Regions from separate parts of the Enterobacter sp. 3U4 genome, predicted to be linked through region 2. Evidence: predicted binding sites of a transcription regulator. Region 2 holds the regulator's gene; each other region holds the start of a gene.
What was found. The regulator CRP, encoded in region 2, controls carbon source genes, mostly activating them, when cyclic AMP is high. The targets are predictions, from matches to a motif close to ATGTGANNNNNNTCACAT.
Positions count from the first base shown of each region.

Region 1: a site for CRP is predicted at 1,337-1,354, ahead of azuC (stress response protein AzuC). Genes of this name have one in related genera too.
Region 3: a site for CRP is predicted at 1,893-1,910, ahead of hpt (hypoxanthine phosphoribosyltransferase). Genes of this name have one in related genera too.

Region 1 covers NZ_CP136665.1:1,077,467-1,080,747, forward strand. The annotation lists gene RVY89_RS05080 (hypothetical protein) at 1-126, shown strand, start outside; gene ftnA (non-heme ferritin) at 163-660, opposite strand; gene yecR (YecR family lipoprotein) at 864-1,202, opposite strand; gene azuC (stress response protein AzuC) at 1,435-1,518, shown strand; gene RVY89_RS05100 (DUF2766 family protein) at 1,627-1,878, shown strand; gene RVY89_RS05105 (anaerobic C4-dicarboxylate transporter) at 1,921-3,264, opposite strand.
Region 2 covers NZ_CP136665.1:4,528,853-4,532,133, reverse strand. The annotation lists gene RVY89_RS21480 (phosphoribulokinase) at 1-785, shown strand, start outside; gene RVY89_RS21475 (OsmC family protein) at 881-1,285, opposite strand; gene crp (cAMP-activated global transcriptional regulator CRP) at 1,596-2,228, shown strand; gene RVY89_RS21465 (YccS/YhfK family putative transporter) at 2,286-3,281, shown strand, end outside.
Region 3 covers NZ_CP136665.1:3,155,461-3,158,741, reverse strand. The annotation lists gene RVY89_RS15185 (glucose/quinate/shikimate family membrane-bound PQQ-dependent dehydrogenase) at 1-1,830, opposite strand, end outside; gene hpt (hypoxanthine phosphoribosyltransferase) at 2,039-2,575, shown strand; gene can (carbonate dehydratase) at 2,637-3,281, opposite strand, start outside.

The sequences.
Region 1 (3,281 bases), 1.4 Mb from region 2:
GTCGACTGGTTAACGGATATGTTCTTTGAGGTGGGTATTCCACTGGAGACGTCCAGCTACCGCTATTTTTACCAGGCCGTGAATCCCCATGACTGGCGTTGCACCAGCTGTGCGGGCTGTATGTAAATTAACGCGGTGCCGGAAACCGGCACCGCGCTGAAATTAATTCTGCGTATCGAGAGTGGAGAGTTCTTTATCAATAAAGTAAAGACCTTCGCCGGATTTACCCACCAGAGATAATTTATCCAGCACGGATTTAAACAGCTTCTCTTCTTCGTGTTGTTCAGCGACGTACCACTGCAGGAAATTAAAGGTTGGATAATCCTGGCTGGTCATCGCCGCATGAACCAGTTCGTTAATTTTCTGCGTGATCAGCTGCTCGTGCTCGTAAGTGGCGCGGAACAGTTCATCGAGAGAATTATACTCAGCAAACGGTGATGCCACGGTTTCAATGCGCGGCAGGCTGCCCGTATCCGTCAGATAATCAAACAGACGCTGCATGTGGGTCATCTCTTCCTGAGCGTGACGACGCAGAAACGCGGCAGCGCCTTCGAAACTGTGGTAGCTGCACCAGGCGCTCATCTGCTGGTAGAGGAGGGATGAAAAAAGCTCGAGGTTCATTTGCGCGTTGAGCTTGTCGGTCATTTCAGTTTTCAGCATGGTGACGCTCCGGGTTATTATTTCTGGTTCACGATGGGCGACACTATAATTTGTTATTTAATTATATGCAAAACGTAAATTTTTATTTTATTTATTTAAAATACGAATGGGAATAAAACGCATTGGCAATTTTTATAATTTATTAATGAGAATTATTTTTGTTCTTGATGAAATAAACTGCCAGCACACGCTGGCAGCTTCGATTAATACCAGGGATTAGTTGACTTAGGGTTAACGGCGTAACCCATACATTTGTACTGGATTGTCACGCTCTCGTTCAGACACAAAGAACCGCTCGTCAGGGTGCAGGTTTTAATGGGCTGACCATAGGCTGAGGCGGTGGCATACCCCATGCTCTGACACGCTTTTGCCGCCGTGCCGTTATTCACATACTCATCGGAATACGCATTTTGCAGCGCAGCCTGGCCGTAGTCGAGGCGGACGATGCCGTTCGGCGCGTCGAGGCTGCTGACTTCAGCCTGGCGGTTAATAGTACATCCCGCGAGCAGCAGGAGCGTGCCGGCTACAATGACTCTTTTCATGGTTCGCTCTGAGTGGATGGAAATACGTTATCGTACCCGCAGATGCCCGCTGCAATGGCTGGAATAGCCGGACAATCTGCCCTCACTCTTCGCAACGGGTCCGCGGTGAGCGCTTTCAGGCGACAGGCGGCAAATTGTGATGTTTGTCACAAAAGTATTGATTTTTGTGATGGTGGTCATATTATAAGCACGTTGACGATAAAGTTGTATAACAAGTTAATGGAGCATCATCGTGAAACTGCGCAAAATCCTGAAAAGCATGTGGGCCAATTACTGCCGCACCTTCAAAGACGTGCCGCCGGGCGCCATGTTCTGATAAAAGAAACCTGCTTCGGCGGGTTTTTTTGTACCTGCAGGCGATGAAGGGAAGATGTCAGGGGGCGTGTTTTGCTACTATGGCGGCCTTTAAATAAGGAGAAACCCCATGTCACAAAACCTGAGCGCCGATCAGGAACTGGTCTCTGACGTTGTTGCCTGTCAGCTGGTTATCAAACAAATCCTTGATGTTCTTGACGTAATTGCGCCGGTTGAAGTGCGCGAGAAGATGTCTATGCAGCTGAAAAACATCGATTTCGCCAGCCACCCCGCTGCCGCTGACCCGGTTACGCTTCGTGCAATCCAGAAAGCCATCGCGCTGATTGAACTGCGATTCACGCCGCAGGGTGAGTCCCACTGAAGCAGGGAAATGGGCGACGGCATGAGTCGCCCTTTGATGCTATCAGAAGAACGTCTGGACCAGCAGGTAGCTCGCCGCGCACGCGCAGCTTACCCCAATCAGCCCTGGCAGAATGAAGCTGTGGTTGATGATAAATTTGCCGATGCGGGTGGTGCCTGAACGGTCAAAGCCGATGCAGGCCAAATCGCTGGGGTAGGTCGGCAGAACAAAATAGCCGTATGACGCCGGGAAAAAGGCGATCAGCATTTTCGGATCGATGCCTAGCATGAGGCCCATAGGCGCAACGGCCGTCAGCGCCGCCGCCTGGCTGTTCACCAGTTTTGACACCAGAAACAGCACAATGGCATACGTCCACGGGTGGCTTTTCACAACGCCTTCCAGCGCCAGCTTTAACTCGTCGAGATGTGCCTGGAAAAAGGTATCGCTCATCCACGCCACGCCAAATACCGAGAAGATCGCTACCATACCGGCTTTGAACACCGCGCCGTTGGAAATCGCGGACGCATTGACCTTACAGGCCATCAGCATCACGGCGCCCGCAATTAACATCATCATCTGAATGACAAGGTTCATCGACAGCGCCGTCATTTTGCCTTTCAGCTCAAAGGCGGGGCGCAGTTCAGGGAAGGCGCCCAGCAGAACGACCACGGCAATTCCCGCAAAGAAAATCCACGTGGACCAGTAGGCCTGCTTTGGGAAACGCTGATTCATTAACGTCTCCGTACCGCCATAGATAAATTCGTGCTGCTTAGGGTCTTTCAGCTTTTCCTGAAACTCCACGTCGTCAGCCAAATCTTTCCCACGGCGTAAGCTCCACAGGGCCGCAATGGCCACGCCAAAAAGCGAAGCGGGAACCGACACGGCGAGAATTTCCAGGATCCCCCACGCGTGACCGATACCATGCTGTGCCGCCCGGATGGACACCAGCGACACCACGGCAACGGAAACGGGGGATGCCGTAATGGCCATCTGCGACGCGACCGATGCCACGGCCATGGGGCGCTCGGGGCGGATCCCTTTTTTCAGGGCGATATCCGCAATGATGGGGAACATGGTGTAGACCACATGCCCGGTGCCGCACAGAAAGGTCAGCATCCAGGTGGTGAAAGGGGCGAGCAGGGTGATGTGCTGCGGGTGCTTGCGCAGCAAACGTTCAGCAAACTGCATCATGACGTTGAGGCCGCCCGCAGTTTGCAGCGTAGCGGCACAGCCAATCACCGCGAGGATGGTCAGCATAACGTCTACCGGCGGCTTACCCGGTTGCAGACCAAAGACAAAACATAAAATAAAAAGGCCAATACCGCTAATTAACCCAAGCCCCATACCGCCGAAACGCGTACCCGTCAGCAGGCAGAGGAGAATGACAACAAACTCAATGGTGATCATGATGCTCCCTCGTCAAT
Region 2 (3,281 bases):
TCGCCCAGCTGAACCTTCGAGCGGCGGAGGTCGAAGGCGACAGCTTTCACCGCTACACGCGTCCGGAGATGGACATGGCCATCCGTAAGGCGCGCGATTCGGGTAAACACATCAGCTACTTCGGCCCGGAGGCCAATGACTTCGGCCTGCTGGAACAAACCTTTATCGAGTACGGTCAGAGCGGCAAAGGGCAGTCCCGCAAGTATCTGCATACCTATGATGAAGCCGTTCCCTGGAATCAGGTGCCGGGAACCTTTACGCCGTGGCAACCGCTGCCGGAACCCACCGACGTCCTGTTTTACGAAGGATTGCACGGTGGCGTGGTCACGCCGCAACACGACGTGGCGCGCCACGTGGATCTGCTGGTCGGCGTGGTCCCTATCGTTAACCTGGAGTGGATCCAGAAGCTGACGCGTGACATGAGCGAGCGCGGCCATTCGCGAGAGGCGGTGATGGACTCCGTGGTGCGCTCCATGGAGGATTACATCAACTTCCTGACGCCGCAGTTCTCCCGCACCCATATCAACTTCCAGCGCGTGCCGACGGTGGACACCTCAAATCCGTTTGCCGCTAAAAGCATCCCGTCGCTGGATGAGAGCTTTGTGGTGATCCATTTCCGCAATCTTGAAGGCATTGATTACCCCTGGCTACTGGCGATGCTGCAGGGCTCGTTTATTTCGCACATGAATACGTTAGTCGTGCCGGGCGGAAAAATGGGGCTGGCGATGGAGCTCATCATGACGCCGCTGGTGGAGCGACTGATGGAAGGGAAGCAGATTGCGTGACGTTTGTTGCCGGATGGCGCTTCGCTTATCCGGCCTACGTTCGTGCAGTTGTAGCTTTTGTAGGCCCGGTAAGCGCAGCGCCACCGGGCTTTGTTTTAAGCCTCGATCACTTCATACGAATGCGTGATTTTTACCGCTTTCTCCAGCATTAACGCCACAGAGCAGTACTTCTCCGCAGACAGGTCCACCGCGCGCGAGACCGCCGCGTCTTTCAGTTCTTTACCGGTGACCACAAAGTGCAGGTTAATATGGGTAAACAGGCGTGGCGCCTCTTCGCGACGTTCTGAAGTGAGTTTAACCTCACAATCCGTCACGTCATGACGCCCTTTTTGTAGAATAGACACCACGTCAATGGCGCTGCATCCACCTGCCGCCATCAGCACCATTTCCATTGGGCTTGGCGCTTTATCGCCGGAGTTACCATCCATCAAAATCTGGTGTCCGGATGCGGACTCGCCCAGGAACGTTAAACCTTCAACCCATTTCACGCGCGCTTGCATATTCTTAAACTCCAACGTTGCATTTTTGGTGACAGATTACGCGTGCGTTACATTTCTCGCAATGGAAGGCGACCTGCATCATGCTGAAGCGAGACACCAGGAGACACGCGGCGAAAGCTATGCTAAAACACTCTGGATGCTACAGTAATACATTGACGTTACACATGTATGCAGAGGACATCAAACTTTACTGGCTGCGAAACGTTACGGTAGCCGACTTCCCAGGTATGGGTAAGAATTCGATTGCAACCCCAGAGTCCGGATGCATCTGATGACTCTGGTGACAGCTTATAACAGAGGATAACAGCGCATGGTGCTTGGCAAACCGCAAACAGACCCGACTCTCGAATGGTTCTTGTCTCATTGCCACATTCATAAGTACCCATCAAAGAGCACGCTGATTCACCAGGGTGAAAAAGCGGAAACGTTGTATTACATCGTTAAAGGCTCGGTGGCAGTGCTGATCAAAGATGAAGAAGGGAAAGAGATGATCCTTTCTTATCTGAACCAGGGCGATTTCATCGGTGAACTGGGCCTGTTTGAAGAGGGCCAGGAACGTAGCGCCTGGGTTCGTGCAAAGACAGCATGTGAAGTGGCTGAAATTTCTTACAAGAAGTTCCGTCAGCTGATTCAGGTTAACCCTGACATCCTGATGCGTCTTTCTTCCCAGATGGCGCGCCGTCTGCAGGTCACCTCAGAGAAAGTGGGCAACCTCGCCTTCCTGGACGTTACCGGCCGTATCGCACAGACCCTGCTGAACCTCGCGAAACAGCCAGACGCCATGACCCACCCGGACGGCATGCAAATTAAAATTACCCGTCAGGAAATTGGTCAGATCGTCGGTTGCTCCCGTGAGACTGTGGGCCGTATCCTGAAAATGCTGGAAGATCAAAACCTGATCTCCGCCCACGGTAAAACCATCGTGGTCTACGGAACGCGTTAATTCCGCTTAAACGGCGTGCCATCGCAAGGTGTCACGCCGTTTTTGTCTCTATTCCCCATGTGGCGCAGGCTGATCTATCACCCGGAAGTTAACTACGCACTGCGACAAACGCTGGTGTTGTGTCTTCCTGTGGCCATAGGCCTGATCCTCGGGCATCTTCAGCAAGGCCTGCTGTTTTCCCTCGTACCCGCCTGCTGCAACATTGCCGGTCTGGACACGCCGCATAAGCGCTTTTTCAAACGCCTGATTATCGGTGGCTGCCTGTTTGCGGGCTGTAGCCTCGCCGTACAGCTTTTACTGGCTCGTGATATCCCGCTGCCGCTGATTCTGACCGTGCTGGCAATGACGCTCGGCGTCACGGCGGAAATAAGTTCGCTGCACGCTCGCCTGCTTCCCGCGTCGCTGATTGCGGCCATCTTCACGCTAAGCCTCGCCGGGAATATGCCGGTGTGGGAGCCGCTGCTGATCTACGCCCTGGGGACATTATGGTACGGGCTGTTTAACTGGTTCTGGTTCTGGCTGTGGCGGGAACAGCCGCTGCGCGAATCCCTGAGCCTGCTCTATGTGCAGCTAGCGGAGTACTGCGAAGCCAAATACACCCTGCTGACCCAGCATACCGATCCGGAAAAATCCTTACCGCCCCTGCTGACGCGCCAGCAGAAGGTGGTGGATCTGATAAGCCAGTGCTATCAGCAGCTGCATATGCTCGCCGCCAACAAGAACCACGAGTACAAGCGGCTGCTGCGCACCTTTCAGGTCGGGCTGGATCTGCAGGAGCATATCTCCGTGAGCCTGCACCACCCGCAGGAGGTGCAAAAGCTGGTCGAGCGCAGCCACGCCGAAGCGGTGATCCGCTGGAACGCGCAGACCGTCTCCGCACGCCTGCGGGTGCTGGCCGATGATATTCTCTATCACCGCTACCCCACGCGCTTTAACATGGACAAACAGCTCGGCGCGCTGGAGAAAATCGCTCGTCAGCACCCGGATAACCCGGTCGGGCAGTTTGCCGCCTGGCACTTCAGCCGCATCGCCCGCGTGCTGCGCACCCAGCGT
Region 3 (3,281 bases), 1.4 Mb from region 2:
CGCCATTGGGTTGGCGATCGCCACCTGACGGTTAGGGTCAACGGAGATCCCGCCCCACTCGAACATCCCCAGGTTACCCGGGAAGACCAGCGTGCCCTGCTCAGACGGCGGCGTGAAGATGCCTTCATAGCGCAGCTGGTGGAACATCACGCGGCACACCAGCTGGTCAAACATCGTGGCGCCCCACATGTCTGCCCCGCTGAGGTCTTTCTTCGGACGGAAGCTCAGGTCAGAGAACGGCTGGGTTTTGCTGACGTAATCGCCTTTCGCCGCGCCCTGCGGAACCGGTTTTTCCGGTGCAGGTACAACCAGCTTGCCGTTGCTGCGATCCAGCACGAAGATGTTGCCGGTTTTCGCCGGGGCGTAAATCACCGGAACGGTTTTGCCATCAACGGTAATGTCCGCCAGCGTCGGCTGGGACGGCATATCCATATCCCACAGATCGTGGTGAACGGTCTGGTAGCTCCATGCCAGCTTGCCGGTGGTCGCGTTCAGCGCCACGATAGCACTCGCATAACGCTCCTGCTCCGGCGTGCGGTTACCGCCCCAGATATCTGGCGTGGTTACACCCATTGGCAGGTAGACCAGGTCCAGCTTCGCGTCATACGCGGCTGGTGCCCAGGAGTTTGGCGAGTTAAAGGTAAAGGTGTGTTCATCCGACGGGATCGCGTTTGGATCTTTCGCGCCCGGGTCGAAGGCCCACAGCAGCTTACCGGTATTCACGTCGAAACCGCGGATAACGCCGGAGGTTTCACGCGTGGAGAAGTTATCCGTTACCGAACCGGCAATCACGATCGTTTTATCGGTGATGATTGGCGGCGAGGTTGGCTCATACAGACCCGGCGTGGTGTCCGGCATGTTGGTCTGCAGGTTCAGGATACCTTTGTTGGCAAAGGTTTCGCACAGCTTACCCGTTTCGGCATTTATGGCGAACAGACGGCCATCGTTGACCGGCAGCATGATGCGGCGAGGACAGTCGGCAACCACTTCCGGGCTCGCATTATCGGCGCGCGCTTCGTGGTAAGAGACGCCACGGCAGGTCACGTGCTGGAAGGACGGGTTGGAATTCAGCTGCGGATCGAAGTGCCATTTCTCTTTACCGGTGGCCGCGTCGAGCGCGAACAGACGCTGGTGCGCCGTACACAGGTAGAGCATATTGCCGACTTTAATCGGCGTGACTTCGTTGGTCAGTTCACCCGGATCGTTCGGCATCTTCAGGTCGCCGGTACGAAATACCCAGGCTTCTTTCAGGTTCTTAACGTTATCCGAGTTGATCTGCTTCAGCGGAGAGTAGCGTTGACCTTCCTGGTTACGACCATATGCAGGCCAGTCACCGTCAGCCACCTGCGAGATAGCCGCAGCAGGCGTGGATTCCGCGTTCAGCGTACCGTTGATCTCCTGCGGGTCGTTAAAGCCGGCCCAGGTCAGAATACCGCCGGTAATCAGCAGGGCAACAACCAGGCCCGCCACCGCACCGCTGGAAGGCACAATCAGGCGTCGCCACACGAACGGCAGGATCAGCCAGATGCCAAAGAAGACCAGGATGTCGCTGCGCGGCGTCAGTGCCCAGAAGTCAAAGCCGACTTCCCAGACGCCCCAGATCATGGTGGCAAGAAGGAGTGCGGCATACAGCCACAGTGCAGATTGTTTTCTACGCAACAGCAGGACGGTTACGGCAACCATAACCAGACCTGCAATCGGGTAGTACCAGGAGCCGCCTAACGCGACCAGCCAGACGCCACCGATTAACAGATACAGCGCGCAGAAGGCTGCGAACGCTGCTGTTAATGTCACCAGTAGACGCGGCTGTTTAGAGTTTGTTTCAGCCATAGAAAGTGTACTCGTCAGTTTTTGTTAATAATTTGCTAGCAACTAATTATAGGTATTAACAAGTGTGATCGGAATCACAATATTTGCTTTTTATAACTCATACGCCAGGGTTATCCATTTGCTGATATAATGGCTGGCTTGCGTATCAGTGCTGGATATTAACTCATCCGTATTGAGAGATTTTCATTAAAATCATTTGGTTAGTAATATGAAACATACTGTTGAAGTGATGATCCCGGAAGCCGAGATCAAAGCGCGTATCGCCGAACTGGGTCGTCAAATCACCGAACATTACAAGGACAGCGGCAGCGAAATGGTGCTGGTCGGTCTGTTGCGCGGCTCTTTCATGTTCATGGCAGACCTGTGCCGTGAAGTGCATGTGCCCCATGAGGTCGATTTTATGACCGCTTCCAGCTACGGCAGCGGCATGTCCACCACCCGTGATGTGAAAATCCTGAAAGATCTGGATGAAGATATTCGTGGTAAAGATGTGTTGATCGTTGAGGACATTATTGACTCCGGCAACACGCTGTCAAAAGTTCGCGAGATCCTGAGCCTGCGTGAGCCAAAATCGCTGGCGATTTGCACCCTGCTGGATAAGCCTGACCGCCGTGAAGTGCAGGTGCCGGTAGAGTTTGTCGGTTTCTCTATCCCGGACGAGTTTGTAGTCGGTTACGGCATTGACTACGCGCAGCGTTATCGTCATCTGCCGTATGTTGGGAAAGTGGTATTGCTGGACGAGTAATTGCGGCCTGATGCCCTCACCCCGGCCCTCTCCCACAGGGAGAGGGAGAACATCCCCGGCTTTATTTATGGTTCACATGCTTAAGCTGAAGGTTGGCAATTCCCGAACGGTAACGCTGCTCCAGCGTTTCGCGGTTGGTGGCGGTCACTTCCAGATTGCGCAGCAGGCCATCGTGAATACCGTAGGCCCAGCCGTGGATAGAGACCTTCTGCCCGCGTTTCCACGCCGATTGCATGATCGTTGAGTGGCCCAGGTTATATACCTGCTCCATCACGTTGAGTTCACACAGGGTATCCATGCGACGCTCCTGCGGCATTTCGCCCAGCAGTGAGCTATGTTTGAACCAGATATCGCGGATGTGCAGGAGCCAGTTATCAATGAGCCCCAGCTCCGTGTTTTCAACCGCCGCCTGCACGCCGCCGCAGCCATAATGGCCGCAAATGATGATGTGCTCGACTTGCAGAACGTCCACGGCATACTGAACAACAGAAAGACAGTTGAGATCGGTGTGAATCACGAGATTGGCGACATTGCGGTGAACAAACAGTTCGCCGGGTTCAAGGCCGGTCAGGCGCTCCGCCGGTACGCGGCTGTCGGAACATCCAATCCAGAGAAAGCGAGGGTTCTGAGCCTGCGCGAGTTTTCCAAAAAATCCGGGGTCTTCCTCCACCAGCATTTTTGACCATAGTGCATTGTTGCTGATGAG